DNA from 4 places in the Sphingobacterium sp. 1.A.5 genome. Region 4 is predicted to be linked to each of the others. Evidence: riboswitches for the same ligand, from Rfam matches in the RefSeq annotation. Region 4 holds a riboswitch; each other region holds the start of a gene.
What was found. A riboswitch is a leader RNA that binds a small molecule or an ion and turns the genes downstream of it on or off. The one in region 4 is predicted to bind S-adenosylmethionine.
Positions count from the first base shown of each region.

Region 1 (7,978 bases), on a different contig from region 4:
GAATTTATTATTGGTGACAATGGTTCTACAGATGATTCTATTTCCTATGTAGAAGAGAATTTCCCAATGTTCAAGATTATCAAAAACACAGAGAATCTAGGTTTTGCTGGTGGTTACAACGAAATCTTAAAGCGTGTTGAAGCCGATTATTACATCTTGCTGAACTCTGATGTGGAAGTTACTGAGGGCTGGATCGAACCTGTAATACAACAAATGGAGGCGGATCCATTATTAGTCGCTTGTCAGCCAAAAATTCAGTCTTATCATAATAAGGGTGAATTTGAACATGCTGGTGCTGCGGGTGGATACATAGACTATTTTGGTTTCCCTTTCTGCAGGGGAAGAATCTTGGATAAGGTAGAAAAAGATCATGGTCAGTACAACGATGCTCGAGAAGTATTTTGGGCAACAGGGGCAGCCTTATTCATTAAGTCAAATGCATGGAAAGAGGCTGAAGGATTTGATGCAGATTTCTTCGCCCATTTTGAAGAAATTGACCTTTGTTGGAGACTGAAAAAAATGGGATATAAAGTTGGATACTGTCCAAACTCATTAGTATACCATGTTGGTGGTGGTACTTTGAAAACAAGCAACCCCCACAAAACATATCTCAACTTCAGGAACAATCTTGTGATGATCCAAAAAAACCATTCTTTTATGATGGCTGTATGGATTATTGCCTGCAGATTGTGGTGGGATTTATTTGCTTTGATTAAATTTTTATTTGACGGAAAAACAGCAGATGCTTGGGCAGTAAGTAGAGGTCACCAATATTTCTTCAAGAATTTTTTCAAAACCGCAAGAAAAAGAAAAAAATACAGCCAAAAGGAAAACAAAAAAGGAAGATACAAGAAATCAATAATATGGGATTATTACATGAATAAAATCCATAAATTCTCGCAGCTTCATGACAATAATTTTCATTAAAGATAGATCATCTGAATTATCTTTCTTTTGTTAATCTGCATTGTTTTGCAACACTTTGAGCAATTTTTTAATTAGTGATTTTAAATTATTTTACCCTTAGAATATTTTGTATTTTCGTGGTCTATGTCTGTAGATATTCAAGCGAAAATAGAAGAACTTACCCGTGAGCTAAACGAATATAATTATCAATATTATGTGTTAGCTCAACCCTCCATTTCGGATTACGATTTTGACCATAAATTGAAGGAACTGGAGGCTTTGGAAATTCAATATCCTGAATTTAGAGACCCGAACTCCCCTACCCTAAAAGTTGGAGGTGATATTACACAAAGGTTTAATACTGTCCGTCACAAATGGCCGATGATGTCTTTGGGCAATACCTATAACGAACAGGAATTAAAAGATTTTGATGGAAGGGTAAGAAAAGTAGTTGGAGATCAAGTTCAGTATGTAGCTGAGTTGAAGTTCGACGGTTTATCGATCTCAATATCTTATGAAAACGGCAAACTCGTTCAGGCAGTGACACGTGGGGATGGTACACAAGGTGATGAAGTCACTAATAATGTAAAAACAATCCGCAGTATTCCACATCAATTAAGGAAAGGGAATTATCCGCCAAGTTTCGATATCCGTGGCGAGATCTTCATGCATAAATCTGCCTTTTTGAGGTTGAACAAAGAGCGTGAAGACAATGGGGAACAAACCTATGCCAACCCAAGGAATTTTGCCTCCGGCACGATCAAGCTTCAGGATTCTGGAGAGGTGGCCAAAAGACCTTTAGATTGCTTCCTGTACTTTCTGTACTGTGACAATAGAAATAAATTGTTCCATGATCATTGGCATAGCATCGAAGAAGTCAAATCTTGGGGCTTCCCAGTCTGTGAACATTCAAAACTTTGTAATTCTATTGACGAGGTCTTGGAATTCATCCATTATTGGGATGATGCCCGCCATAAACTGACTTATGAAATCGATGGCATTGTAATCAAAGTCAATGATTTCGCACAACAAGAGGAATTAGGCTTTACCGCTAAATCACCACGTTGGGCAATATCTTATAAATTCAAAGCTGAGCGCGTCGAAACAATCTTGAACAGCATTAGCTATCAGGTCGGCAGAACCGGAGCTGTTACTCCAGTTGCCAATTTAAAACCAGTTTTGTTAGCTGGTACAACGGTAAAAAGAGCTTCTTTACATAATGCAAATGAAATTGCTCGTCTGGATCTACATGAACAAGATACTGTATTTGTCGAAAAAGGAGGAGAAATAATCCCTAAAATCATCGGTGCCAACGTTGAAAAAAGACCGGAAGGAACAAAAGCATTTGAATATCCAAGTACATGTCCAGAATGTGGTACGCCATTAATTCGAGAAGAGGGCGAAGCTGTACATTATTGCCCAAATGAAGATGGCTGCAAACCTCAAATAGTAGGCAAGCTGCAGCACTTTATAGGCAGAAAAATGATGGACATTCAAGGTTTGGGAGATGAAACTATAGAAACATTCTACAAGCTTGGATTGATTCGTAAAATATCAGATATCTATACATTGATTGATAGAAAGGATGAGTTGGTCGGTATTGAACGTTTTGGTCAGAAGTCTATTGACAATATGCTCAATGGCATTGAACAATCTAAAAATAAACCTTTCGAGAAGGTGCTATTTGCTTTGGGAATTCGCCATATTGGAGAGACGGTAGCGAAAAAACTTGCACAACACTTTAAAAATATCGAGGCAATCAAGAATTCCACTGTAGACGAAATATTGTCAGTACAAGATATTGGACTCCGCATAGCAGACAGTATACATGCCTATTTGACAAATCCTGAACATTGGGAAGAGATTGAAAAACTCAAATCCTCGGGCCTGCAGTTCGAAATAGAAGAAAAAGAAATACAACTCGCCGGTGATAGTTTATCGGGCAAAACGTTTTTGATATCCGGTGTATTTGCAGAATATTCCCGGGAAGAATTGACGGAATTGATAGAGGCGCACGGTGGCAAGATGCTTAGCAGTATTTCTTCAAAGCTGAATTATTTAGTTGCCGGTGATAAAATGGGTCCATCAAAACTGGCAAAGGCAGAAAAACTTCAGATTCCAATGATTTCTGAAGCTGAACTTCTGTCAATGATTAATGAATAAAAATTAAAAATAATATATACAAACGATGAACGAGCTTCAAGGTGCGGGAGTTGCATTAGTTACTCCATTCCATGCGGACGGCACAGTAGATTACGACACTTTAGGGAATTTGATTGATTATCAAATCGAGGGAGGAATTGATTATTTGGTTTCATTGGGCACAACAGGTGAAACTGCAACATTGAATCCAGATGAACGAAAGAAGGTGTGGGAATTTACTTCTAAGCATGTCAATAAGCGTATCCCATTGGTAGCTGGAATCGGTGGCAATAATACTTTTGAAATCGTTGAACAAATCAAGAATTTTAAGGTATTGGATTACATTGCAATCTTATCAGTTTCACCATATTATAACAAACCAACGCAAGAGGGAATCTATCAACATTATAAGGCTATTGCTGAGGTTTCGAAGCTTCCGATTATTCTTTATAATGTGCCTGGCAGGACAGGAAGTAATATGAGCCCCGCTACGACGGTCAGGTTGGCTAAGGATTTCAAAAACATAGTAGCTACAAAAGAGGCTTCGGGAAATTTTTCCCAATTCAGCGAAATCTTAAGAGATAAACCAAAAGATTTTCTTTTAATCTCTGGAGATGATCCTGTTACACTTCCTATGATGGCCATGGGAGCAGCAGGAATAATTTCTGTTGTAGGCAATGCCTATCCGACAAAAGTTTCTGCATTGGCACATTTATGTAGTGAGGGTAATTTTGAAGAGGCGAGAGCTATTCATTTGGAATTATTAAGCATGATAGACCTTTGTTTTATTGAAGGAAATCCTGCAGGAGTGAAATATATTCTCGAGAAAAAAGGAATTGGAAAGGACAATGTAAGGTTACCGTTGGTACCGGTCAGTTCGAAAACGAAAGAAGCAATAGATGCAGAGATGCAGCTACTAGGATAAAAAAAATAATAGGTTGGCCATGTAGTTTGGCCAACCTTTCTTATTTTTAGGTATTCTTATTGTATCTATAGAAAAACTGAATTAACAAAATAATGGAAACAACTACCCAACAACCCAGCAAAAGGGGTTCAGGCTTTAAAAAGTTCATCAGCTGGTTTCTGCTCATTATCTTCTTGGCCTTCGCAGTATTTGTTTATTTCAAGTACTACTTTGTTTTTGGCGAGGGAGTTAAATCGGGAACTTTAAATTATGCAGTAAAAAAAGGAAATGTCTTTAAGACCTATGAAGGAAAATTGATTCAAGAAGGTATCCGCAGTCAAAATACGGGGACTGGAATTTCAAGCAATGAATTTGAATTTTCTATCGAGAGCGATTCTGTATTTAAAGTATTGGAGTTAAATAGTGGTAAGGCTTTTGATCTTCATTATAAAGAGTACCATGGTGTGCTACCTTGGCGTGGAAACACGCGTTATGTAGTGGATAAAATAATCCAAATGCATGATGCTAAGAACAACACTTTTTAAAAAACTGGTATTGAAATAACAAAATATTTGGGACCTCAAATCATTGTATGTGAATAGGCTAACAAGATTTGAGGTCTTCTTTTTTCTAAAAAAATTGCAAAATTAATTTCCGTAGCCTATATTTGCGGAGTACTTCGATAGTGGTACACTAATCATTACCTCTCTAAAAAAGATGGTCTTGATTTATAAAGAAGTGGCGAGAGACTGGCTCAATGACCCACTGGCAACCTTCAATAAGTATTGAAAAGGTGCCAATTCCTGTCCGAAGCAATAAAGCTCAGGAGCATATAAATAAAATAGACTATGACTTCAGAATTTTCAAAATCAGAATTATTGTATCTTGTCGGAAAACCGACAACAGATTCTTCTATTAAGATTAAATCCATCAACTGTATTTGTATTTCTCGAATGCGATAGTCGTCCTATGGCAGAATTATTCTTATTGAATAGAATTGTCCATACCAATTGACGACCAAATCATAGAACTCAAAGGATTTAATAATTTCATTTTACTAACATGATTAAAAAAATATAAAAATGGCAGATAATAAAAACCTAAAATTTGAAACTTTACAAGTACATGCAGGGCAAGAAGTAGATCCTACTACTGGTTCCAGAGCATTGCCTATATATCAAACTTCTTCTTATGTATTCGAAAACGCAGAACATGGAGCCAACCTTTTTGCATTGAAACAATTCGGTAATATCTATACTAGGATCATGAATCCTACTACTGATGTTTTCGAAAAACGTATAGCAGCATTAGAAGGCGGCGTAGCAGCAGTTGCTGTAGCTTCAGGTCAAGCAGCACAATTTATCGCTTTGACAAACATCCTGGAAGCAGGTGAGAATTTTGTTTCTGGTTCCAACCTTTATGGTGGTACTTATAATCAATTCAAAGTTTCCTTTAAAAGATTGGGTATCGAAGCAAGATTTGCTGAAGATACTGATGCAGATAAGATCGAAGCTTTGATCGATGACAAAACAAAAGCCATCTATGTAGAAACTATCGGCAATCCAAGCTATAATATTCCAGATTTCGAACGCATAGCTTCAGTAGCTAAGAAGCATGACCTTCCATTGATCGTTGACAATACCTTCGGTGCTGGCGGTTATTTGTTCAAGCCTTTAGAGCATGGCGCAAATGTGGTTGTAGAATCAGCAACTAAATGGATTGGCGGCCATGGAACAAGTATTGGTGGCGTAATCATTGATGGCGGTAATTATAATTGGGGCAATGGAAAATTCAAGCAATTTTCGGAACCATCGGAAGGATACCATGGTTTGGTGTTTTCAGATGTATTTGGCGAAGGTGGCCCATTTGGCAACATTCAATTTGCTATCCGTGCAAGAGTTGAAGGATTAAGAGATTTTGGCCCTGCCCTATCCCCTTTCAATTCTTTCTTGTTAGTTCAAGGATTAGAAACATTATCATTACGTGTGCAACGTCACGTTGACAACACGCTAGAGATAGCTCAATGGTTAGATGCGCATCCACAAGTAGAGCATGTAAGCTATCCAGGTTTAAAAAACCACCCATACCATCAAAACGCACAGAAATATCTGAAAAATGGATATGGAGCGGTGCTTTCATTTACCATTAAAGGTGGCGTGGAAAAAGCCAATGAATTTATTGATGCATTAGAATTGATCAGCCATTTGGCAAATGTTGGAGATGCTAAGTCATTGATTATCCATCCAGCAGCAACTACTCACCAACAGTTGAGCGCTGAAGATCAGAAAAAAGCAGGTGTAGCACCAGGTCAATTAAGGCTCTCGGTAGGTATTGAACACATTGAAGATATAAAAGCGGATTTAGCACAAGCATTTGACAAAATCAAATAAGGTGGGGGCCTTATTTGATTTTAATGGAGGAAGATAATTTATTAGAATGAGTTTAAGAACTTTCGGATATAACCAAGATTTCGAATTAGAAAGCGGAAAAAAACTGGCGAATCTTCAAATTGCGTTTCATACTTATGGAACCCTGAATGAAGACAAATCCAATGTGATATGGGTTTGCCATGCTTTGACTGCTAATTCGGATGTGTTTGATTGGTGGCCTGGATTATTTGGTGAAAACGAATTATTCAATGATAAAGACTATTATATAGTTTGTGCAAATGTTTTGGGATCGCATTATGGGACTACGAATCCCCTATCGACAAACCCAGAGACTAATTTGCCTTATTATTCGGATTTTCCTCAATTTACAATTCGTGATATCGTGCATGCTCATCAACTTTTAGCGAATCACCTAGGAATCAACGAGATCAATACCTTAATAGGAGGCTCCTTAGGAGGACAGCAAGCATTGGAATGGACAGTTTCAAAAACAATCAAAATCCATAACCTAATTGCAATTGGCACAAATGCTTTCTTTTCGCCATGGGGTATTGCTTTTAATGAGAGCCAAAGGCTTGCAATTGAAGCTGACTCGTCATTCTTTGAGAAAAAACCTGATGCAGGACTCAAAGGATTAAAAGCCGCCAGAAGTATGGCCCTACTCTCTTATAGGACCTATAATGCGTATGGTACTACCCAAGTAGAATCTGACCATGATAAAACGGATGCATATAAAGCATCGTCTTATCAATCATACCAAGGAGATAAGCTTGTCAATAGGTTCAATGCATTTTCTTATTGGTATCTCACCAAAGCAATGGATAGCCATCACTTAGGTCGCGGAAGAGGTCAGGTCGAACAAGTCCTTAACAGCATTGAAGGTGTAAATACGCTTATCATTGGAATTCCTTCGGATGTGCTGTTTCCACCGTCGGAACAAGAATTTATCGCCAAAAACATCCCTAATGCCGAATATTATGAATTACATTCATTCTTTGGCCATGACGGATTTTTAATCGAAACAAAAACACTGACTCAAGTAATCGGTAATTTCCTTGAGAAAAATAATACAAAAGCAGAAAATCAACTTAATTTAATTTAATAATAATGAGTAAGAAACTTACCATCGGGATGTTCGGATTTGGTGTGGTGGGACAAGGTTTATACGATATCATAAAAACTAAAAACCTAAACTTAGAAATAAAGAAATTTGTAATCAAAAATGCAGACAAAAAAAGAACATTGCCTGCGGAATTATTTACTACTGATGCAAATGCTATCTTGGATGATCCAGAAATCAATACGGTAGTTGAATTAATTGATGATGCTGATGCTGCTTTTGAAATCACTAAAAGAGCGCTGACAACTGGCAAAAATGTTGTTTCAGCAAATAAAAAAATGATCGCAACCCATTTGGAAGAATTGACAGAAATACAAAACCAACATGGCACCTCTCTTTTATATGAAGGAGCAGTTTGTGGTAGTATTCCTATCATCAGAAACTTAGAAGAGTATTACGATAATGAATTATTACATTCAGTAAGTGGGATCTTTAACGGTTCTTCAAATTACATTCTTTCCAAGATATTTAATGAGAACCAAAGTTATGACTCAGCTTTGAAAAAAGCACAGGAAT
Region 1 covers NZ_PEBA01000064.1:186,759-194,736, reverse strand. Annotated here, with positions in the region: gene CRT24_RS18765 (glycosyltransferase family 2 protein) at 1-927, shown strand, start outside; gene ligA (NAD-dependent DNA ligase LigA) at 1,051-3,069, shown strand; gene dapA (4-hydroxy-tetrahydrodipicolinate synthase) at 3,095-3,973, shown strand; gene CRT24_RS18750 (hypothetical protein) at 4,066-4,497, shown strand; SAM riboswitch class I at 4,678-4,791, shown strand; gene CRT24_RS18745 (O-acetylhomoserine aminocarboxypropyltransferase/cysteine synthase family protein) at 5,035-6,342, shown strand; gene metX (homoserine O-acetyltransferase) at 6,389-7,444, shown strand; gene CRT24_RS18735 (homoserine dehydrogenase) at 7,450-7,978, shown strand, end outside.
Region 1: another riboswitch for S-adenosylmethionine. It lies ahead of CRT24_RS18745 (O-acetylhomoserine aminocarboxypropyltransferase/cysteine synthase family protein); the one in region 4 lies ahead of metE (5-methyltetrahydropteroyltriglutamate--homocysteine S-methyltransferase).

Region 2 (7,978 bases), on a different contig from region 4:
ACCGTTATATCACTCGGGTATTTGTCAAAATAACGAACGGATGCCGATTTGATCCCGTAAGCATTGTTACTAAAGGAAACCGTATTAAGATACATTGTCAATATTTCTTCCTTGCTATATTTGCTTTCCAATTTAAAAGCGGTCATCCACTCTTTATATTTTGTGACGATCAAACCTATCCCTGGGATTTTACCCAATAAACCTTGGGAATCTTGATACCTTGTTCTGTATAGATTTTTTGCAAGTTGCTGAGTTATAGTACTGGCGCCACGGTCACTTCCACTTAAGGTTGAAAAAATACCACCAAACAAACCCAAGAAATCAACTCCGTGATGCTTCATAAAGCGAACATCCTCGGTTGCAATCAAAGCATTTATAATATTGGGAGAAATACTGTCAAATGGAACTGGATCCCGATCCTGTTTGTAATATCTAGCGATCAATACAGAATCTGCAGTATATAGTTCAGAAGAAACATTTAGTTCGGGTAATAAAATTTCTTTTTTTGTCGGTGAAGAACCGAACAAGCCTAGAAAGTTAATTTGAACTGCGCACGTAAATAAAATAACAAAGTAAATAACAATCAGTGCGATGCGCAAAAATTTGTTCCGAACACGTTTAAACATACGGTAAATATGAACAAAACTTTGGAAAAAATTACATCAATTCGCCTAAAAAGGAAGCTTTACCAGAAAATTAACGAATTTTAACAAATGAGTTTTTTGGTTTTTAACTAGGCTGTTTATCCGACAATTATAATAGCAAAAACTGTACCTAAAACAGTTTTTGTTACCATAAACTTTACCTTATTAAATATATTTACCTATTTTTACGTGATTTATTATTGGGGACATGTTAAAACAAACTTTACAGCAAAAACTATTACAAAAACTTTCACCGCAACAAATTCAATTCATCAAATTGCTACAGGTGCCAACAGTTTCATTGGACGCCCGCATAAAAGAAGAATTAGAAGAAAACCCTGCGCTGGAGGACGGTAGTTTGACTAACATGAACGACCCTGTAGAAGAATACCCCGATAAAGATCCGGATGATGACTTCAACATGGAAGAAAACAGCTATGAAGATGAATTCAGTGTTGATGAATATATCCAAGAAGATGATTACAAAGACTATGGCGGTGGATATGACCATGATGATGAAGACGGAAAAAAGGAAATCCCAATCGCAGTACAAGATTCCTTCTACGAAAATCTACAAAATCAACTTGACCTACTAGCACTATCTGATAAAGATTATATAGTTGGTCAACAAATAATCGGTTCTCTTGATGACGATGGTTACTTAAGGAGACCTATCCTATCTTTGATCGACGACCTTGCGTTTTCACAAAATGTAATTGTGGAAGAAGAAGACGTCGAAGAAATGCTCAAGATTGTTCAATCATTTGACCCTGCCGGCATTGGAGCAAGGAATCTTCAGGAATGCTTGGCAATCCAGTTAAGAAAGAAAGATCTCACAAACCCGATTATCCAACAAGCAATGATGGTCGTGGAAAATTACCTTGATGAATTCACGAAGAAACATTACGATAAAATCGAAAAGCAATTAGGTGTAAACTCTGAGGAGCTGAAAGAAATCGTCAATGAAATCCTGAAATTGAATCCTAAGCCAGGTGATTCAGGTGCAGCTGCAGGAAAACAATTGCAGATTATCCCTGACTTCCATATCTCCAATAATGATGGTGTCCTTCACTTGACATTAAATGGCAGAAACGCCCCTGAACTAAGGGTTTCAAGGTCCTATCAAGAAATGTTTGAGCATTACGAAAAAGCTGAAAAAAACGACAAAAAAATGCGTGAAGCAGTTCAGTTCGTTAAACAGAAACTTGATTCCGCAAAATGGTTTATCGATGCTATTAAACAAAGACAACAGACTCTTTTGAAAACCATGAATGCTATCATGGAATATCAATATGACTACTTCCTAACTGGCGACGACAGAATGCTTAAACCAATGATCTTAAAGGATATAGCCGACAAGATCGAAATGGATATTTCAACTGTATCCCGTGTTGCCAACTCTAAATATGTGCAAACAGAATTCGGAACTTTCTTATTAAAATCATTCTTCTCAGAAGCTATTCAGACAGAATCTGGGGAAGAAGTTTCTAACAAAGAAGTGAAAAAGATCCTTGAAGAGTGTATTGCTAATGAAGACAAGAGAAAACCTTTAGCAGATGAGAAATTAACCGAAATCCTGAAGGAAAAAGGTTATTCAATCGCAAGGCGTACTGTTGCTAAATACCGTGAAGCAATGAACATACCGGTAGCACGTTTAAGAAAAGAATTATAAAATTTTATTTTCACTTGCATATTAAAATATAATCTACTAAGTTTGTAGAGTATTCAGAATTGCACGAGCAATACCAACCGAGTGAAAGACACCGCGGTGGTAAATCGATACGGGCGGCAAGCCAAAATAAAAGAATATTGCAAGGTCTTAAAATAGACTCCTCTGAATGCAATTATGGTTAAACCCTTTAAACATTAATTGTATGTCCAACACAAAACCCTTACAACAACACCTAGTGGAACAATTTCACCACTACAGCACCAATGAATTGGTAATTCTAAACAATGACTTGGTTAGATCAAACTGGGGCAAAAATAAAACAGCTTTCAGAACTGCTTTGTTGAGCACCCTATCTAAACGAGGAATTGATCTCTCCGCAATAATCAGCACCGAAGATGGATTTACTCAAATACAACGAGTACCAGTCAGATTATCAGAAAATAGACTCATTCCGGAATAGGTAGAAATAGACATTAGACAATAGACATTAGACATAAAAAATGGTATGACGCCACAAATGTCTATAGCCTATTGTCTATTGTCTTCGTTTTAGCAGTCTAAGGCTCAATAGTCTTAAGCATATTGTAGTATGTTTTTTTGTCTGTTGTCTTATGTCTTATGTCTAAAGTCTCACATCTCACATCTCACATCTCATATCTCCCTAAAGCATACAAAGCAAAAGTCCCAAGCCAATGACTTCCCATATAATCATCTTTTGCGCTTAAATTTCCAATGGAGAAATTGAAATGTTCAACAGCATCTTTTTTCAAGTGCTCCAATGCAGGGTCCATTTTCGAAATCCCAAAAAGACAAGCCGCTCTACTATAATTTAACCCATCCAAGTGGACTAACTTACCATCACTCCTATCTTTCACTATTGCAGGTTCTAATTTAAATTCATCATTGAATAAATCAGGCATAAAAGATTTCAACCACGTAATGTATTCTGATTTATCCAAAACTTTGCTCATCAAATATGCTTCTTCCAAACAAGGTGATAAAAAGTCGTATCCACTAGGTTCATAAGCTAGATTACAATTCTTGTCATCCTTGAACAATCGAATAGAATTTTCCTTTAATGCTTGTTTAAAAGAATCATCGCCTACTGTATTGGCATAATCCAAGGATAACGAAAGACTGAAGGCTGAATTATCATGCTGTCCTGCACGGATCGGGTAGACCAACTTTGGAAGATATTCTTTATAGCGAGTAACCAACAGATCGACCAGTGGTTGAAGTGAGGATTTCCATCTTTTGGCATCCGCATCCTCCCAAGTAGACAATTCTTCCTGTAATTTAAACAACCAAGCCCAACCATAGGTCCTTTCAAAGCTCAAATTATTTTTATCATTGAAAAAGGCTAATTCCACAGCTACATTCTCTGGCGTAATATGCTGATTCAATGCCGCTCTTACCTTTCCGTCAGCGTCCAGACCTGGAAACTGCTTCATCAATTTTACGATCGACCAGTAACCATGGACTGAGGAATGCCAGTCAAAACAGCCATAAAAAATTGGCCTTAAACTTTTTGGACTTTTCAGGTCAGCATCCGACCCTAATACCTGACCAAGTTTATTTGGATACTCCACTTCGATACAATGAGTCGGCATGGAGAAAATAATCTTAGATAAATTTTCGTCCAACTTAATTTCCTCAACAGTAATCTTTTCATTGGTTTTATCTCCACTTTTACATCCTGCGAGCAACAACGCTACAACTATAAAAATGTTTAAACATAATTTATTCATACAGAAAATTTTGGCAATATATTTGAGTTCTAAAAATAACATTTATAAACTAAAACATTCTACAAAATGAACATTAGTGACTTAATTTCAGGCAGCATCGGATCGCAAGCTACTGAAGGTATATCAGAAAAATTGGGGATTGATAAAAACCAAACTCAGTGGGTAGTTTCTGCCGCAATTCCATTAATGATGTCTGCATTAAATTATAATGCACAAAAAAGTCCTGAAAGGGCTCAAGGCATTCAACAAGCTATTGACACCAAAGGTTCTGGTGGCATCTTGGAAAACCTAGCCGGACTGTTTAACCAAGGTCCAACAGAAGATGAGGATCAAATGGTGAACAATATCTTTGGTAAAAACACTGATAATGTAAAAGAATCTCTATCTGAAAAATCAGGAATCAGTGTAGGTAAAATTGGCGGAATCCTTGCCTTGTTGGCTCCATTGGTAATGGCTTATTTGAACAAGCAAAAACAATCTCAAGGAGAGTCAGGATCTGGAGGCGGTTTAGGCGACTTATTAGGAAATATCTTAGGTGGTGGATCATCGAATGCAGGCTCTTCGGGTGGTGGAATTGGAGACCTAATTGGTAGTGTACTGGGAGGTGGATCTCAAGCAAATGACCAAGCTCCTACAAATTCTTCACAACCGAATATCTCTGGTGGTCTTGGTGATCTAGTTGGACAATTCTTCGACCAAAAGAACGACAAAAATACTAAAGGCAGCATCTTAGATAGCTTAGCCGGAATGTTTGGAAAATAATTGAACTATATTTATACAACAACCAGAGGGCAGTTTATGATTAAATTGTCCTCTTTTTTGTTTTAATAGGGTTGATGTGCGAAAACAATTATATTTACGCATGGAATCAAAAATCAGTTTTAAAAACGACTATAGCGAAGGTGCTCACCCTAAAATCCTCGAAACCCTAATCCAAACAAATCTAGTTCAAGAGCCAGGATATGGAGCAGATAGCATCTGCAAACAAGCAAAGGAATATATCATCAAAGAAACCGGCAACCCCGATTCTCAAATATTCTTTGTTTCAGGGGGAACTCAAGCAAACCTCCTTGTTATCAGTCACCTTTTGAAACCATATGAATCTGTTATTGCAGCAGACACTGGACATATTGAAGTCCACGAAACGGGAGCAATAGAAAATTCAGGGCATAAAATAAACCTTATTCCAAGTCGCGAAGGCAAAATAAATTCTGTAGGTATCCAAGCTATTGTGGATGCACATACCGACAATCATATGGTTAAACCAGCTATGGTATACATTTCACAATGTACAGAATTGGGCAGCATCTACAGCAAAGCTGAACTCTTGGAAATCTCAAATTGCTGCAAATCAAATAATTTGCTACTTTTTATCGATGGTGCAAGATTGGGAACTGCCCTAACCTCTTCTGCAAATGATTTAACCCTCAAAGATATTGCAAGCCTCTCAGATGTATTCTATATTGGGGGTACAAAAAACGGAGCACTATTAGGCGAAGCCATTGTTTTCCAAGACCATAAGCTTTCTCAAGGGTTCGATTATTACTTGAAACAAAAGGGAGCATTGATGGCTAAAGGCCGTGTATTAGGGGCCCAATTCCTAGCATTGTTCAAGGATAACCTTTTTTATGAGCTAGGAACGCATGCCAATGTTATGGCTTCCAATTTAGCAAGCGCTTTCAAGACCAATGGTTATGCTTTTGCAACAGAACCTGTCAGTAACCAAATATTTCCGATAATCCCCCTGATTTTAGCGGAAAAACTAGCGGAAAAATACGAATTCTATATTTGGCAAAAACTAGATGGACAAAATGTGGTTATAAGATTAGTTACTTCTTGGGCAACAAAAGAGTCATGGATAAATCAATTTATTGAAGATATCCAATAGAACTTAGGTTTAATAGCCCATTATCTATATCTTAGAAATTAACCCAAATCTATAATATGGCTCCAGAAGAATTTGTGATATTGGTTGATCAGAATGATCAAGAAATCGGTGAAATGGAAAAACAAGAAGCTCATGTGCTCAATAAAAAACATAGAGCATTTTCGGTATTTCTATTTGATGAGAATAACAACATGATATTGCAGCAAAGAGCTGATTCAAAATACCATAGCCCAGGCCTGTGGACAAACGCGTGCTGCGGACACCCTAGACCAAATGAAACTACCATAAACGCTGCTAAAAGAAGAACATTTGAAGAAATGGGAATACAGGTGGACATTCATGAAGTGTTCCAGATTAGTTACGAAGAGAAACTAGAAAATGGCCTATGGGAAAATGAATATGATCATATTTTCATTGGAAAATATTTCCAAAACAACTTCAATCTAAATCCCGAAGAAATTAAAGATATTAAATCTATCAGCCTGGATGACCTAAAAACAGACCTTCAACAAAACCCAGAAAATTACACATTTTGGTTTAAGCTGATTTTTGGGAAAATGGATTTTGAGGACGTTCTTTAGACAGTAGACAGTAGACGTAAGACAGTAGACAGTAGACAGTAGACATAAGACATAAGACGTAAGACATAAGACATACGAACTAAGATATGATTACCACCATTGTGCTGTTGGCAAATAATACGAAGCCGTATCTCTTTCTGTCTGCCAAGGGGCCAATTCAAATCGATAAGCCTTATCCGAACCTTTCCAAGGTAGACTAGAATTCAATTCTCCCCACTGCATCTCAACTTTATATGTTTTGCCTTCTGTGCTAGTTAATGTCCCGAACAATTTAGATCTTGAAAAGCCAGATACCCCAGGAGTATACTGTGTAGCCTTTTCAAAAACAACCTTTGAATTCTTCTGGATAGAATCGCTTAACTTAATCTCTGGTTCTGTTGCCTGTAATGCGGCGGTATAATTCTGCCAGCTATATAGATTCGTATCTGCCATGACATATGGAAACTCCTTCCTTGTAGGATATTTCTCCATAAATAATCGCACTGGCCGTTTCAAGACCAGCTCCTTCCCTATCAAGTCCTTGAATGGATCTTTATTTCCGATGTTGGTTGATTTAGTCTTGCAAGTTTGAAATAGGAAAAACACAAACAAGAAAAAACCAACCACAATACAGATTAAAACAATTTTTACCACACGCTTTGCAGATAATTCCTTTTTAGGAGCCATAATTTATTTCTTTTCCGAGAAACTCATTTCAATAGTTCCATCTTCCGAAACTAGATCAATCTGATAATCTTCTTGACTTTTAATTTTCATAGGAATGGCTTCAGATTCAAAATCAGTACTATTCATTTCAGCTGAAGGCTTGTGTGCAGTGCTCATTTCTTTATTCAACGAAATTGACACTATTTCGTCGCCAGCATCTGAGACTTTGAACCATCCGAATCCTGCCCTTTTCGAAAATCTGGAATCAGTATCCATTTCTATAAATCTACCATAAAAAATATCTCCCGCCATTATTTTCTCCTTAAAAACGGTTGGACCAATAGCAGAAGGATTTGCAGGTGGTTTAAGAGAATCATAAATTAAATATGCGAAAAAAGCTACAACAGCAGCCATAAAAATATAACCAACAACAGTTAATTTAAACTTAAATGGAGCAGGAGGAACCTCTGTAGCACACTTTTCAGCATAAGATTTCATTTCTGCCGTCCATTTCCTCCTAGAAATTGTCTTCCCTGTTACGGTATCCCAATAAATTGGCGCAGCTTTCTTAGTGTAACTTTGGGTGAATGCAGTACCCATATAATTTCTGTAAAAACCTAAAACCATTAAATTATTGGGGTTAACTGGATTCTGAAGATGGTCTGCTGAAAATGAAGCTTCTTCTACTCTTTGGACACTTATAAACATTGTTATATTATTTTAATGTGATTAATAATTCTAATTTGAGATAACTTGCGATTCCCATCCATCATATTTGCCGTTGTGTGCTTTTGCCTTTT
Region 2 covers NZ_PEBA01000066.1:123,422-131,399, reverse strand. Annotated here, with positions in the region: gene CRT24_RS20330 (transglycosylase domain-containing protein) at 1-626, opposite strand, end outside; gene rpoN (RNA polymerase factor sigma-54) at 853-2,316, shown strand; SAM-I-IV-variant riboswitch at 2,361-2,455, shown strand; gene CRT24_RS20320 (5-oxoprolinase) at 2,519-2,776, shown strand; gene CRT24_RS20315 (DUF2891 domain-containing protein) at 2,961-4,064, opposite strand; gene CRT24_RS20310 (DUF937 domain-containing protein) at 4,131-4,826, shown strand; gene CRT24_RS20305 (low specificity L-threonine aldolase) at 4,927-5,952, shown strand; gene idi (isopentenyl-diphosphate Delta-isomerase) at 6,009-6,533, shown strand; gene CRT24_RS20295 (hypothetical protein) at 6,624-7,199, opposite strand; gene CRT24_RS20290 (hypothetical protein) at 7,203-7,886, opposite strand; gene CRT24_RS20285 (DUF695 domain-containing protein) at 7,917-7,978, opposite strand, start outside.
Region 2: another riboswitch for S-adenosylmethionine. It lies ahead of CRT24_RS20320 (5-oxoprolinase); the one in region 4 lies ahead of metE (5-methyltetrahydropteroyltriglutamate--homocysteine S-methyltransferase).

Region 3 (7,978 bases), on a different contig from region 4:
TGAGTGTATTTGACAGGTATTTTTCCGAGATCTGAAAAAGGGCTTTCCAATACATCGATCCAAAAATCACCGTTTATTAATCCATCAAGCTTCCAAGAAGAAAAAGGAATCATAACGACCTCATAAGCTAATCCCTTTGATTTGTGAATCGTCGTAACCTCAATCGCGTTTATCTTGCCATTTGAAGGTAAAACTGCTCTTTCACCATCCTCATCCCAATATTCCAAAAATTGAATAATTCCTCTTTCACCCAACGTAGAAAAAGCTGTAACTAAATCTTTGAAGGCTAATAAATATGGAAGGTGGATACTTCCTTCATCCCCAAGATGATATAATTCAATCAATTTTTCAACCAAATGGACCAAAGGCATTTTTTGCAATGCTGACCAAGATTCAATCAATTCAATGGGAAGTACTTCAGAAAGGTCCTGTAAATTATTCCCTTTAAATTTTAACCAATTGCTCTGTTCAAATTTTGATTTCCCATGCGATAATTGATATAGATACGCCATGTTAGCATGATGGATAACATGCTTGTCCGACTGAAAAACCAAAGCTCTTAAAGTCTCAAGAATAAGATTAATCGCATTATTGGAAATAAGGCTCAACGCATCACCCGAGATAACCTCAAAACTGAGACCTTCCTCATTTTTATAACGCATCAGTTCCTGGATAATAAGTTTCGCTTGAGCATTGCTGCGAACCAAAATACCTATATCAGAAGGTTTGTATTTCCCACTTGAAATCCATTCTCCAATTTTTGTACATAGATCCCTAACAGATTCCTCAATGACTTGGTTATTTCTTGAACGACCACTTGTAACCGGCAAAAAATTGATTTCGATACTGCCCTGAGGTTTTTCGGGGTCGGTTTTGGATATAGGAATCAGTTGTTCGCTATTTTCATAAGCTTTAATCAATAAATTGTTATTGCCTAATGAATTCCACCAGACTAAACCTTCCTCAGATAACCCTTCCGCTACCTTTTCATTAAGAACCGCCTGCATCAATTTGGGTATCTTATCAAACAAATAATTGTTAAGCTTGATTATATTTGGAAGACTCCTATAGTTGGTGTCTAATGTGCCGTTCTCAATAAAATCAACGACATTATGCTCTGATAAATGAAAATGGTTTGAAACCTGTTGATCGATTTGCTGCAAGAGAATACGCCAATCTCCATTTCTCCAACGATAAATGCTCTGCTTTACATCTCCTACAACCAAATGCTCACTTATTTTTCCTGTAGCTACAGAAAGGGCATTTAATAATAACGGACTGTAATTTTTCCATTGAATTCTGGAAGTGTCCTGAAACTCGTCAAATAAAAAATAATTATACCTATTACCTATCTTTTCCCAGATAAAAGTTGGATCAGCATGCTCATCTAAACCTAGTTTATTCAATAAAATCTGTGCATCCGATATCAATTGAGCAGAATTTTCCTTCCTCCATAAACTCAACAAATCGCTCATCTCCTTAAGTAATCTCAAAAAATACAGATTCGTATGCACCGACTGGTAACCAATATAGCTGGCAAAATGTTGTTGAAGGGTTAATATGGCATCCAATGCCGGTTTTATACCTGATATATATTCATAACGAACGACTTTATTGGAATCTGTGAAGGCATCTTCATTATCAGCCAATTCAGAAAACTTGTCGAAAACCTTACTCTGTATATCAGAAATCGATATTTTTCGAACATCGATATTCAACTTGCTAGTTGATACAAACTTATTTCTGGATTTTCCTTTCATCTCTGTTTCATCAACCCCTAAACTTTGATAAACAGATTTATATGTTTCTAAACTTTGGGAAAGTGCTTCTAAAAATGAATTCGTTTTATCCTCTATTTCTTTATTCAAAAGATTGAAAATCTTATTCGTGTCAGAAGAAATCATAAAGCTGTCAAACTCCTGAAAATTCTCCGAAAAGATTAAACCAGCCAACCCCATTAATTGTTGACGGTAGTTCCAATTTTCATTGTTGCTGATTTTTTGCTCTGCATAGCTGATGATCCATTCCAACAACTCTGGTCGCTCATCCAATAACTGATTTAACATCACTGTCAAATCTCTTTTCACTTTATTGGTGTTCATTTCTATGGCATAGCCAGAATCTAAATTCAGCTCGTATGTAAAACTCCAAATTACCTTTTGAGAGAATCCATCAATAGTACTTACTGAAAAATGACTGTAGTCATGAAGGATTCGGCGGTAAACCCTATTTGCTTTCTCTTGAATTGTAATCCTATCCCATGACCCAACCTGTTGTAATTGAGATCTATATTGTTCAATTTCATCACTATCAGCACCTGTCGCCAAGCCGTGAAGAACTGTCATAATCCGATGTTTCATCTCAGCAGTAGCCTTGTTTGTAAAAGTTACTGCCAAAATTTCCCTATAGCTACTTTCCTTAGATAACAATAAAGTCAAATAATGAACCGTTAAACTGAAGGTTTTCCCAGATCCAGCAGAGGCCTTTACAATTTTTAATGGAGCAATTCTTTGCATAAAACGACAATAATTAGAAGAGCTTGAATATCGGAAAATTTTAGAATTAAGTAGTAAGTATTTAGTATTTAGAATGTGAATTGGCTATAAAGTAGTTGATAAATTCGTTGCTTAATCACTTTGTAAAACATTATAAATGTCTAAATACTAAATACTTTGTTCTAAATACTATTTTTTGTATCTTTGCGTCCCCTCCTGCATGTAGCACGGGGGATATGTTGAATACATAAATAAAATTAAAACATGGCAACTAAAATCAGATTGCAAAGACACGGTAAAAAAGGAAAACCTTTTTACCATGTAGTAGTAGCAGACGCACGTTCACCACGTGATGGTAAGTTCATTGAGCGTTTAGGTTCTTATAACCCTAACACTAACCCAGCAACAATTATCTTGGATTTCGAGAAATCATTGGACTGGATGAACAAAGGTGCTCAACCTACTGACACTGTTCGCGCTATCCTTTCTTACAAAGGTGTATTGTACAAAAAACACTTACAAGGTGGTGTGAAAAAAGGTGCTTTTGATGAAGCTAAAGCTGAAGAGCTTTTCGCAGCTTGGACTGAAGGAAAAGATGCACAAATCGAAGGCAAAAAATCAGGCTTGGCAAAATCTAAAGATGATGCTAAAAAAGCTGCTCTAGCTGCTGAAGCTAAGAAAAAAGAAGAAAAAGCTGCCGCTATCGCTGCTAAAAATGCCCCTGTTGCTGAAGAAACAGCTACAGAAGAAGCAGAAGAAGCTGCTGATGCTGCAGAAAACACTGAAGAAACTGAAGGTTAATCCTTACTCTAAAGTATTTGAAAATGCCGGTCTAATCTTAGATCGGCTTTTTTTATAAATACAAACTCCAGAAAAAGGATAAATTAGGAACATTAAATAATACCTATTAATAATTCGTATTTTTGCAAATTAATTTTAAAGTATGACTAAGGATCAGTGTTTTTATATAGGATATATTAGCAAAACCAGAGGGTTGAAAGGAGAAGTCCAAATGTTCTTCGAGTTCGATAATTACATGGACTTGGATTTGGAAATGGTGTTCTTGGAAATAGATAAAAAATTAGTCCCTTTCTTCGTAGATAAAATTAAACTGCAGAATAATAGCACTGCCTATGTCAATTTTGAAGATATTGACCATATCGATAAAGCCCAACCTTTATTAAGAAAAAGCGTATATCTGCCAAATGACAAAATGCCCGAACGTGATCCTGATGATTTTACATACCATGATTTAGTCGGATTTATAGCAATTGAAGAAGGCGAAGGAGAACTGGGAGAAATAACTCATGTACAAGAAATGCCCCAACAATTTATAGCAACAGTGGATATTGATGGTAGAGATGCTATGTTCCCACTAAATGAAGATTTTATTGTGGGTATAGATCCTGAAGAAAAAATAATCGTCCTCAAGTTACCTGAAGGATTGATAGATATGTATTTGGAATAAAAAAGAAGGGAATTCATGCGAATTCCCTTCTTTTTTTGCATAACATTTTGAGATTAAGTTGCTAATAACGATATTAGCCCTCGCTTATAGAGAAAGGCAGAGGGAATAGACCCGCTGAAGCCTTAGCAACCTGACACCAGTCAAGGTGCTACATTCTACCCCGATTAGGGAAAGATAAGCCAAAGAATCAGGATCCGCTGTGTTCTCTCTAAGCCTTAATATATTTTTATGAAAATCGTAGATCATATCAAAAACGCGAAAGGCAAGACGTTATATTCTTTTGAGCTGTTACCGCCTGCAAAAGGACAGGGAATTCAAAGTATCTTTCAAACAATGGACGAACTTATGGAATTCAAACCTCCCTTTATCGACGTGACCTACCATCGCGAAGATTACCTCTACAAACAGCACGCTAATGGATTGTTGGAAAGGGTATCCTATAGAAAACGTCCAGGAACAGTAGCAATCTGCGCCGCAATCATGAGTAAATATAAAGTCGATGCAGTACCTCATTTGATTTGTGGTGGTTTCACTAAAGAAGAAACCGAAAATGCTCTCATTGACTTGAATTTCTTAGGTATTGACAACGTATTGGTACTAAGAGGAGATGCTAGAAAAGGTGATGCAGATTTTATCCCAACACCTGGAGGACATGCTTATGCTACAGACCTCCTAAGACAAGTAGTGGATATGAATGAAGGATCATATCTGCATGAAGATATAGGAAGCTCCGAAAAAACAAACTTCTGTATAGGTGTCGCTGGCTACCCAGAAAAACACTTCGAATCCCCAAACTTCAATACTGACTTTAAATGGTTGAAGAAAAAAGTAGAAATGGGAGCAGAGTTTATCGTAACTCAGATGTTTTTCAATGTAGAGAAATATAAAGAGTTCGTAACGAAATGCCGCGAGAATGATATACATGTGCCTATTATTCCCGGATTAAAACCATTGACAACAAAAAAACAACTTATAACACTACCTCGGATATTCCACCTAGATATTCCCGAAGATTTAAGCGATGCAGTCGAATCCTGCAAAACAAATGCTGATGTAAGACAAGTTGGAGAAGAATGGCTAGTACAACAATGTAAAGAATTAATTGATTTTGGAGTTCCAGTCCTGCATTTCTACACCATGAGTAACCCAGGGCCAACCAAAAAAATCGTAGAGAAATTAGTATAGGATATAATCCATTATTATAAATAATATACAAATAGGCGAATGAGAAATCATTCGCCTGTTTTTTTTACCGCTGTTAAATATTGTTAAGGTGAGATTCTTATAGATATACTTTCTTAAATTTATTTGATAACTAACCATGTATTATGAACTATAATAAAATCAACAATTATCTTGGATGGCTTTGTGGATTCATTGCCCTTCTAGTATATTCTTTTACTGTAGAAAGATCAGTGAGCTGGTGGGATACTGGTGAATTTATTGCAGCAAGTAAAAATCTAGAAGTTGTTCACCAACCTGGTGCACCTTTATTTCTAATGATCCAAAACTTATTCTCAAATTTTGCTCTCGGAAATAATTCCAATATCGCTCTATGGATGAATATTGGATCATCAACTTGTTCTGCTCTGACCATTGTTTTTCTTTTTTGGACTATTACAGCCTTGGCTAGAAAAATTGTTTTGGGAAATAAAGAAGGTTCATCAATCCAATACATCCAAATATTCTCAGCAGGTATAGTGGGTGCATTAGCCTATAGCTTTACAGATTCATTTTGGTATTCGGCAGTTGAGTCGGAGGTTTATGCTATGTCTTCACTCTGTACAGCGATTGTATTCTGGTTAGCACTTAAATGGGAGCGAAGAGCAGATAACCCAGACTCCAATAAATGGCTTTTATTGATCGCTTTTGTTATGGGATTATCAATTGGTGTCCATTTATTAAACCTTCTAACAATCCCCGCCTTAGCATTGATGATCTATTTTAGAAAAGCAAAACATGTTAACTGGAAAGGAGCAGTGATATCGTTTGGTTGGGGCGTCCTTGCGTTAGCATTTATTTTGTGGGGAGTTATTCAGTATTCAGTACGAATAGCATCAAATTTTGATGTGTTTTTCGTGAATACGTTAGGCCTGCCTTTCGGAACAGGTATAGCATTTTTTATTTTGTTAATCATAGCTTGTGCAGTTTATGGCATAATATACTCAATTAAGACAAACAAACCATTATTGAATTTGATAATTCTAGGAATCTGTTTGCTTTGCTTTGGTTTTACTTCTTTTAGTATGGTTTTAATTAGAGCACAAACAAATATTGCTTTAAACAATTATCAGCCAGATAATGCTTTTTCATTTTTAAGCTATTTAAGTAGAGAACAATATATATCCGAACCATTATTTAAAGGACCAACATTTAATTCAAATATTATTGATGTAAATGAAGGCAAAACATATAGAAAAGATGAAAAACAATATGCTGAGATTGATTATGTAAAGGGGTATGAATATGATAAACAAGTTCTTTTTCCGCGATTATATAGTAGTAAACATGCTGATTTTTATAAGCAATATTTAAATTTATCAGAGGGAGAAACTCCAACCATTACAGATAACTTGAAGTTCTTCTTCAATTATCAAATTGGACATATGTATTCTCGGTATTTTATGTGGAATTTCGTCGGTCGCCAAAATGATACCCCTGGACAAGGTGAAATTACATCCGGAAATTGGATCTCAGGAGTAAATTTTTTAGATGAACTTCGGCTTCCTGGAATAAATACTGCACCGGAATACATGAAAAATGACCCTAGTAGAAATACCTATTTTTTCCTGCCATTAATATTAGGAATTATAGGTGCACTTTGGCAATTAAAGAAAAATAAGAAAGATACAGCAATTGTTGCCCTGATGTTCTTTTTCACCGGTTTGGCCATAGTTATTTATTTAAATCAATCACCTTTACAGCCTAGAGAACGTGATTATTCCTATGCAGGATCATTTTATGTGTTTGCAATTTGGATTGGGTTGGGAGTTTTAGGAATTATTGATTATTTAAAAACAAAGGCTCAGCGAATTTCAATCAGTACATTGACATATTCTACTGCTGCAATATGTATCCTAGCAGGTCCAATTTTATTGGTAAAGGAGAATTGGGATGACCATGACCGCTCCGAAAGAAATATGACCAGAGAAGTAGCATTAAATACTTTAAATTCTTGCGAACCAAATGCAATCGTAATTACTTACGGAGATAACGATACCTTTCCTTTGTGGTATCTGCAGGGAGTCGAAGGTATACGTACAGATGTTCGTGTCCTGAATTACGGATACCTCCAGTCAGATTGGTATGTAAAACAAGCAATGGAAGATATCAACCAATCAGAAGCATTGCCTATTGGCTTTAGCCATGATAAAGTGAAAAAAGGAATAAGAGATGGAATACAGGTAATGGACTTTGGAATTGAAGGATATTCAGATGTTGACAAACTATTAGAAGTTATGCTGTCTGACAATAAAAAAGACATGTTGGAAACTAGTAGGGGAGAGTTTGTAAACGTAATGCCTAATCGCAGACTTCAGTTGAAAATCAATAAAAACCAGGTAATAGAGAACGCCAATGTTCCGAAAGAATGGCAACAATTTATTCCAGAATATATGCAATGGGAATTAAAAAATAATTTTGTTTCTAGAGCGGATTTAAGTTTAATGTCGATTTTAACGAACAATAATTGGGAAAGACCAATTTATTTTATTTCATCTTCCGCATCGGCAACCTCGATGGGAATGGACAAGTATTTAGCCTCTGAAGGCTTGGTGAAAAAATTAATGCCAATAGATATGGGACAAGCTTCAGATAGATCTACATTAGTAAACTCAGACAAGATTCACGAAAATGCAATAAATAAATTTAATTGGAGTTCAATAGATTATTTAGACCATTTTGATGTGGATTCCAATTTTCATTATGAAGGTTGGATATATCCAAATGTATACGTGGATGGAATGCAGACCTTAATGATGCAAGGTAAATTTGACAAAGCAAAAGATTTGGCTTT
Region 3 covers NZ_PEBA01000012.1:58,784-66,761, reverse strand. Annotated here, with positions in the region: gene CRT24_RS07335 (exodeoxyribonuclease V subunit beta) at 1-2,516, opposite strand, end outside; gene CRT24_RS07330 (30S ribosomal protein S16) at 2,760-3,296, shown strand; gene rimM (ribosome maturation factor RimM) at 3,439-3,963, shown strand; SAM riboswitch class I at 4,045-4,144, shown strand; gene CRT24_RS07320 (methylenetetrahydrofolate reductase) at 4,192-5,148, shown strand; gene CRT24_RS07315 (protein O-mannosyl-transferase family) at 5,292-7,978, shown strand, end outside.
Region 3: another riboswitch for S-adenosylmethionine. It lies ahead of CRT24_RS07320 (methylenetetrahydrofolate reductase); the one in region 4 lies ahead of metE (5-methyltetrahydropteroyltriglutamate--homocysteine S-methyltransferase).

Region 4 (7,978 bases):
TAATACTAATTTTTGATTATTCTGCTCTAAGGATTTTTGCAGCTTCAACCATTGATTCTAAGGCAGCCTTAGTCTCTGGCCAAGCACGAGTTTTCAATCCACAGTCAGGGTTAACCCATAATTGCTCTGAAGGAACTACAGCTTTTGCTTTGCGAAGTAGGTTTACCATTTCCTCAGTGCTAGGAACACGTGGTGAGTGAATGTCGTATACACCTGGACCAATATCATTAGGATATTTGAAGTCAGCAAATGCATCTAATAATTCCATTTGTGAACGTGAAGTTTCAATAGTAATTACGTCAGCATCCATTGCAGCGATGTCCTGGATAATATCATTGAATTCCGAGTAACACATGTGTGTGTGGATCTGCGTATCATCATCAACATTTGATGAAGAAACACGGAATGCACGAACAGCCCAATCCAAGTATTCTTGTTGATCTGCTTTACGTAATGGAAGACCCTCACGGATAGCTGGCTCATCGATTTGGATGATCTTGATTCCTGCTTTTTCTAAAGCTTGAACCTCATCTAAAATAGCCAAAGCGATTTGGTATGTTGTGGTTGAACGTGGTTGGTCGTTACGTACAAATGACCATTGTAAAATCGTTACAGGACCTGTCAACATTCCTTTTACAGGACGGTTAGTCAATGACTGAGCATATGCTGACCAACGTACTGTCATGTCTTCTGGACGGTACACATCACCAAAAATAATCGGAGGTTTAACACAACGAGAACCGTATGATTGAACCCAACCGTTTTGTGTGAATGCATATCCTGCTAATTGCTCACCGAAGTACTCAACCATGTCATTACGTTCGAATTCACCGTGAACTAATACATCGATGTCCAAATCTTCTTGTAATCTGATTGTTCTTTCAGTTTCAGCAGCAATTTCTTTGTCGTATTCCTCTTGAGAAATAGCTCCTTTTTTCAAGTCAGCTCTCCACTTACGTACATCTTTTGTTTGTGGGAATGAACCGATTGTTGTAGTAGCAAAGCCAGGAAGATTGAATTTAGCTTGTTGTGCAGCTTTACGAGCATCAAATGGTGAAGTACGTTTTGCATCTTCATCAGTGATGTTGCTTACACGGTTTTTAACTTCTGGTTTGTGAATCAATGGAGAAGTACGGCGGCTCTCAGCAGCTTCTTTGTTTGCTTCAAAGCGTTTCTGAGTCTCAGCATCAACTTCACCTTCAGCCAATACAGCAAGGTCTTTAACCTCAGAAAGTTTTTGTTTTGCAAATGCTAACCAGTTTTTAACTTCTGCAGGTAATGATTCTTCATTGTTTTCATTGTCCAAATCAAAAGGAACATGCAATAAAGATGAAGAAGGAGCAACCCAAACACGGTCTTTTCCTAACGCATCAACTGCTTGTTTGATTTTTTTCAATGAATTTTCGTAATCATTTTTCCAAATATTACGGCCTTCAACAACCCCTAATGAAAGAGTTAAGTTTGCAGGAACTTTTGATAATATAGTGTCAAGTTGGTTTTCACCACGAACTAAGTCAAGGTGTAAAGCATGCACAGGAAGATTAACAGCGATATCCTCGTTATTTCCTAATGCCTCGAAATAAGTAGCAACGATTAATTTGATGCCTTTGGCTGCAGCAGCTAATTTTTCAAATACTTTGCCATACAGAGCTTTGGTAGCATCATCAATGTCTAAAGCCAAGAAAGGCTCGTCAATCTGAACATATTTCGCCCCAGCATCAGCAAGCTTGCCTAAAATCTCTTCATAAACAGGAAGTAATTTGTCGATAAGATCGATGCGGTTGAAATCTGCTTCTTTTTCTTTACCCAATAATAGGTAAGTAATTGGACCAATTAAAACAGGCTTTGTTTCAATACCCAATTGTTTTGCTTCATTGTATTCACTTAAGAATTTCTCTGAAGTAAGTTTGAATTCTTGGTTTTTTACGAATTCAGGAACGATATAGTGATAGTTAGTATCAAACCACTTAGTCATTTCCATAGCAGTAACATCTACGCCACCTTCTTGGAAACCACGTGCCATCGCGAAATATAAATCAAGATTATATTGGCGATCGATTTTGTTTAATAAGGAATTGTAACGAGCAGGGATAGCTCCTACAGTTAATGACAAGTCTAAAACTTGATCATAGAATGCGAAGTCATTAGATGGGATCAACTCGATTCCAGCATCCTTTTGAGTCTTCCAATTGCTTTCACGGATTTTCAGTCCAGCCTGCAATAATTCTTCCGCGCTAATCTTCTTCGCCCAGTAAGCTTCATTAGCTTTCTTCAACTCGCGGAATGCGCCCACACGTGGGTAACCTAAATTGTTTGTTAATAGCATATTTTCTCTACTAAATTAAATATATTTCAATAAATCTTTTTGCTAAGAGAAGGCTACCAAGGATGTCTGTAACCAGCTTATCTTTCCCAATCAGGGGTAGAATGTAGCACCTTGTCAAGGGACAGGTTGCTAAGGCTTCATCGGGTCTAGTCCCTCTGCCTTTCTCTATAAGCGGGGGCTAAGTTAGGAATTAGATTTTTAATATGCAAAAAAAAGATGTTAATCAGATTTGAGATGTGAGATATGAGTATTGAGATATTAACCGTGCAAAAAAAAAGTGAATCAGATATGAGATGTGAGATATGAGTATTGAGATATTAACCGTAATATTTAGTTATTGGTTTAAATAAAATTTGTGCAAAACCGAATTCAAATAATAAATGGGTCACAAAAACATTTGTTACCCATTTAATACGAGCACATCTTTCATCCAATATGCGCCTTAATATCTCATTTCCCATATCCCATATCTCATATCTCACATCCCATATCTAAATCCCAATATCCGCCTTTCTATCTCACGTCTCACATCTCACATCCCATATCTAATATTAGCTCACCAACAACTTATATCCTTTACCGTGGACATTAACTATTTCAACATTAGGGTCCTCCTTAAGGTATTTTCTAAGCTTGCTCAAGAAAACATCCATACTACGGCCGGTAAAATAATTGTCGTCATGCCAAATCTTGATTAAGGCTTCCTCACGAGTCAAGACATCATTTTTCTTTAAACAAAGTAAGCGCAATAATTCGGCTTCCTTCGTGGAAAGCTTCTGTTGCTGACCCTTGTATGAAATAATTTGACTGGTGTAATCAAAGAAATAATCTCCGATTTCAAATTTATCAGAAACTTCTTCCTCCTTATCTTTTGAAGCTCTTTTAAGAAGCGCATTGATGCGAAGCAATAACTCCTCAACACGGAATGGTTTTGTGATATAATCATCTCCGCCCAATTCAAAGGCCTGAGTTTTATCTTCCATCATTCCCTTGGCAGTCGCATAGATAATTGGAACCGTTTGATTGATCTTGCGGATATCTTTCCCCAATGAAAAACCATCTTTCTTGGGCATCATGACATCCAAGATGCATAGATCAAACTCCTCTTTGCGAAAAGCATCCATGCCTTCCTGACCATCGGTACAAAGTACCACGTCAAATTTTCCTTTTAATTCTAGATAATCCTTTAGTAATTCACCCAAATTAGGATCATCTTCTGCTAATAATATCTTTTGATTCATACTTTTCTTTATCTAATGATTATGCAACTTCCTTGGATGCATTCTTCAAAGGAAGAGTTACTTCAAATTGTGTGCCTTTATCTTTTTCACTCTTAACGGTGATTTTACCGTTCAAGCGTTTGACAATATCGTTTACATAACTAAGTCCTAAACCAAATCCTTTCACGTTATGAATGTTCCCTGTTGGGATACGGTAGAATTGGTCGAAGATCTTTTCTTGTTGGTCCTTGGTCATCCCCATTCCTTTGTCAGCAACAGAGATTACAATGTTGTTTCCTCTATTAAAAGTCCTAAAAGTGATTTCTGGTTTTCCTTTGGAATACTTAATCGCATTATCAACCAAATTAAACATCACATTGGACAAGTGCAATTCATCTCCAACAACCAAATCATTATCAGCAGCAATATCAATGTTTAAGGTTCCTTCAGCCTTATCCATTTGTAGCCGCATGCTTTCCAAAACAGCATTTGCTAGTGAATTGATATGAACATTGACGCGCTCGATCTTTAAGTTTTCTTTCTCTAACCTAGCTATGTTCAAAACCCTTTCAATATGAGAGCCCAATCGAACATTTTCATCATAAATTATGTTCGCAAGCTTATTGACTCTTTTGCCATCAGAGGATATTTCAGGATCACGAAGTGATTCGCTGGCAATCATAATTGTGGCAACCGGTGTCTTGAATTCATGCGTCATATTATTGATAAAGTCTGTCTTCATCTCAGACATCTTTTTCTGTTTAAATATGATACTCAGGGTGTATGCGAAACAGCCAATTAAGAGTGCCAATAAAGCCAAGATAGTAGGGAATAACCAATAGCCCATCGTTTCGGCAATAATACCACCCTTGTTAGGAAAGTGGATGCTTAATTCGCCTGGTGCATTACCGCGGTCACCTTGAAATAACCTAGCAGTATAGATCAGCGGATTTTTAACCTCTTCTAATTGCTCATTGTTAAATTGGTAAAAACCTTGAAAAACGGGTATTTTATTGAAATCTTTTATCTCCATGACAAATGACGACTTAATGCCGCGTTCATGCAGTTCATGAATTAAAAGGTCAACCGTTCTTTTTCCATTTATACGCTCTGCCAAAGGTCTTTTCGATAATTCCATGCCCATGGCTACATCCGCAATCACTGAACTTTTCTTTCCCCCAAGAATCGCAATAGTATCAAACAATGTTGCAGCATCCGTTAGTTTTTGGTTCCTCAGGTTGTGAAGCTTAATCTCCAATGCTTCGATTTTGGCAAGTGTTCTGTAATCAATCTTGGGCGGTAATGTCCTTATTTGATATGCAATAGCATTGGTCGCAGGTGGAGCAAACACAGGAATAATATATCTTGTGCTGTCGTCCTTTGGCTTGACCGGAGGTATAACCTTAATAGCATCTATTCTGGTAAATTCACCAATGGTATTGTCAGCTGTAAGACCTTGTTCTAATGTAATTCTGACCAGGTGCTTATATTCTTTCCTCCTAAGATAAGTTTCAAAAAATTCGTTGTTGATAAAAACCGCCGGGAATTGCTGGTTTAGATTAGTTTCAAGTTTGTTGAAATTAGTGGTATGCTGAAAGGCTATCCTTTGCAGGGTTTTTATACTGTCCTGATACTGAACCTGAAGGGCAAGGATCTTTTCGTTCTTTTGTATGCGTTCCTGATCAATTCTAAATTTCTCCTGATTCTGACGCTCTTGCTCTCTAGCAAAATCATAGATTTCCTGGCGCTCGATCTTATTGGCTACAGCAGATAAGGAAGCCTTGACTTCCTCATCAAATAACTTTGATTCTTTTATAAAGGATTCCCTCACAAAGTAATATTGCATAGCCATCACTCCAATCAGAGCAATAGACATCAGCCATATAATCAATGCAATACTTCTTTTCTTCATTTGTTACAAAAATAATAAGGGAAAACAGCTAATTTTCTCATTTAACACTATTTAACAGCGCTTTTTTAGCTTTTTTAGCAAAATAGACTTTGTTTTGGTAAATTAAATACTCTAAATAAACTAATTATGAAACACATATTAACGATCGCTATTTTGCTGTTGGGTTGGTGCATACCTTCTTTTTCTCAAATTACAGAAAAAATTCCGAAAAAGGAAAGCTTGTTCCAAGCGCCAATTCAGCCAATTGACAAAATGGACAATGCTGCTAAGTTTCAATCAAAAATGGATTCCTTAAATAAATCATCTAATATAAATGTTGAAATTCCAAATGCCTATAAAGGAAAAGGAGATAACTTGATAAAAGGATTGGAACAGAAAGATGATACCGTGATTAGAGAAAAGTATTTGAGTGGTAAGGAAAGTGTAATTATGCCAGGAACGGAAAAATTGGACTCAAATAATCTCAATCTGCAGGTAGATACAGTAAAAAATATAAAGTTGATTCAACCTAAGAAGTCAAATCAATCCAAAAATAAATAAATTAAAAAAGCCTCATGTGATTGAGGCTTTTTTAATGGAGTATTATTTTACTTCCGAAACACGAATGGTATTTGTTCTACCTTTTTCATGTAATGGAGTTGAAGAAGTATTGATTACAATTTGTCCTGGTTCAACCAAATGACGCTCTTTCAATAATCCGTTTACATCTTGGATAGTACCGTCTGTTGACTCGTACTTTTCGTAGATAAATGCTTTTACACCCCAGCATAAGCTAAGTGTGCGCAATAATGTTTTATTACCTGTAAATACGTAAATATCAGCATCCGGACGGTAACTAGAAATTTCCATTGCTGTATATCCAGAAGATGTCATTACAGCAATCGCTGACGCATGAGTTTTTTCAGCCAAGAAGATGGATGAACTACAAATTGCATCAGGGATACGTGTTACTGGAACTGTGCCTAATTGTTCTTTTTGGGCATAATATGGGTAAGAAGTTGCTTCAACATGTGTGATAACCTTAGCCATTGTTTCAATAACAATCTCAGGGAATTCACCAACTGAGGTCTCACCACTAAGCATTACTGCATCTGCACCATCAATTACTGAGTTAGCTACGTCGTTCACCTCCGCACGTGTTGGGCGTGGGGTAGTGATCATGCTCTCAAGCATTTGAGTAGCAATAATAACAGGCTTCGACAAGTTACGGCATTTTTGTGCTATGATTTTTTGAAGTCCTGGAACTTCTTCCATCGGCAATTCAACACCTAAGTCTCCGCGAGCAACCATCACAGCGTCAGTAGCTTCAATGATACTGTCGATATTGTCAATAGCTTCAGGCTTCTCGATTTTTGCAATAACTTTTGCATGAGAACCTTTCTGCTTGATAATCTCTTTACATTGTTTGATGTCCTCCGCAGAACGAACAAAAGACATAGCAATCCAATCTGCACCATGATCAAGTGCAAAATTCAAATTGTCTAAATCTTCTTCTGTCAATGAAGGAATAGAAACTTTTGTGTTAGGAAGATTAACTCCTTTTCTAGAAGTTAAAATACCACCGTGTACAACTTCACAAGTAACCGTGTCTAAATGGTTTGTTTTAAGAACGCGTAATTGAAGTTTTCCGTCATCCAAAAGAATGATTTCATTTTCTTTTACATCATTAGGGAAGTTTTCATATGTGATGTAAATCTTGTTTTCATCACCTATTTGTTCGTGAGTAGTTATTTCAACGGTGCTGCCATTCACAAGGATGGCTCCTCCTTCTTTCATTTTACCAATACGGATTTTCGGACCTTGCAAATCCGCTAAAATACCTACACTGAAAGGGTGTTCTTGGTTGATTTCGTTGATGGTGTTGATAACCTTAAGGTGGTCATCTTGTGATCCGTGAGAAAAGTTAAGGCGGCATACATCGACACCTTTAGCGATCATACGGGTTAAAACGTCTTTTTTTGAAGAAGCCGGACCAAGAGTGGCTACGATTTTGGTCCGCTTTTTTAGTTTATCCATTTAAATTAAATTTTAAATTTATATTCTTTTTCGTGTTTCTATCAGCTTTATTCTCCCCTTAAAGCCGAAGGTTAGGTTTATGTGTAATATATACACTATGTAAATAATTCGCTAAAATATCAGATTTTCTTTAGATTTCAATATTGTTGGATCTATTTCTTTTACTAACAATACTTCTGGAATAGACTTTATGTTTTCCAAAAGTGCATCTAAGTCTTCGTCGTCAATATAGTGTTTAACCAATAAAAAATAATCAAAACTGCTTATTTCAGGTATCAGAGCGGCCCCTTCGACGGATCTATTGCTCAGCAAATAGAATTCAAATTCGAAGGTTGGGTTATGATATCTGAAAATATTAAAATGATTTTGAATGGAGGGTTTATTTTTTTTTGATTCGTAAATAATATGATAATCGAGTTCGTCCTTTGGCTTTTCCTTGGTATTGCCATTATGGTCGAGATAGTCTTCCTTTCCATAGACAAACTGCAGTCCTGTATGTTTATT
Region 4 covers NZ_PEBA01000009.1:613-8,590, forward strand. Annotated here, with positions in the region: gene metE (5-methyltetrahydropteroyltriglutamate--homocysteine S-methyltransferase) at 17-2,326, opposite strand; SAM riboswitch class I at 2,401-2,500, opposite strand; gene CRT24_RS05850 (response regulator transcription factor) at 2,878-3,567, opposite strand; gene CRT24_RS05855 (sensor histidine kinase KdpD) at 3,587-5,458, opposite strand; gene CRT24_RS05860 (hypothetical protein) at 5,585-5,998, shown strand; gene pyk (pyruvate kinase) at 6,041-7,474, opposite strand; gene CRT24_RS05870 (IPExxxVDY family protein) at 7,586-7,978, opposite strand, start outside.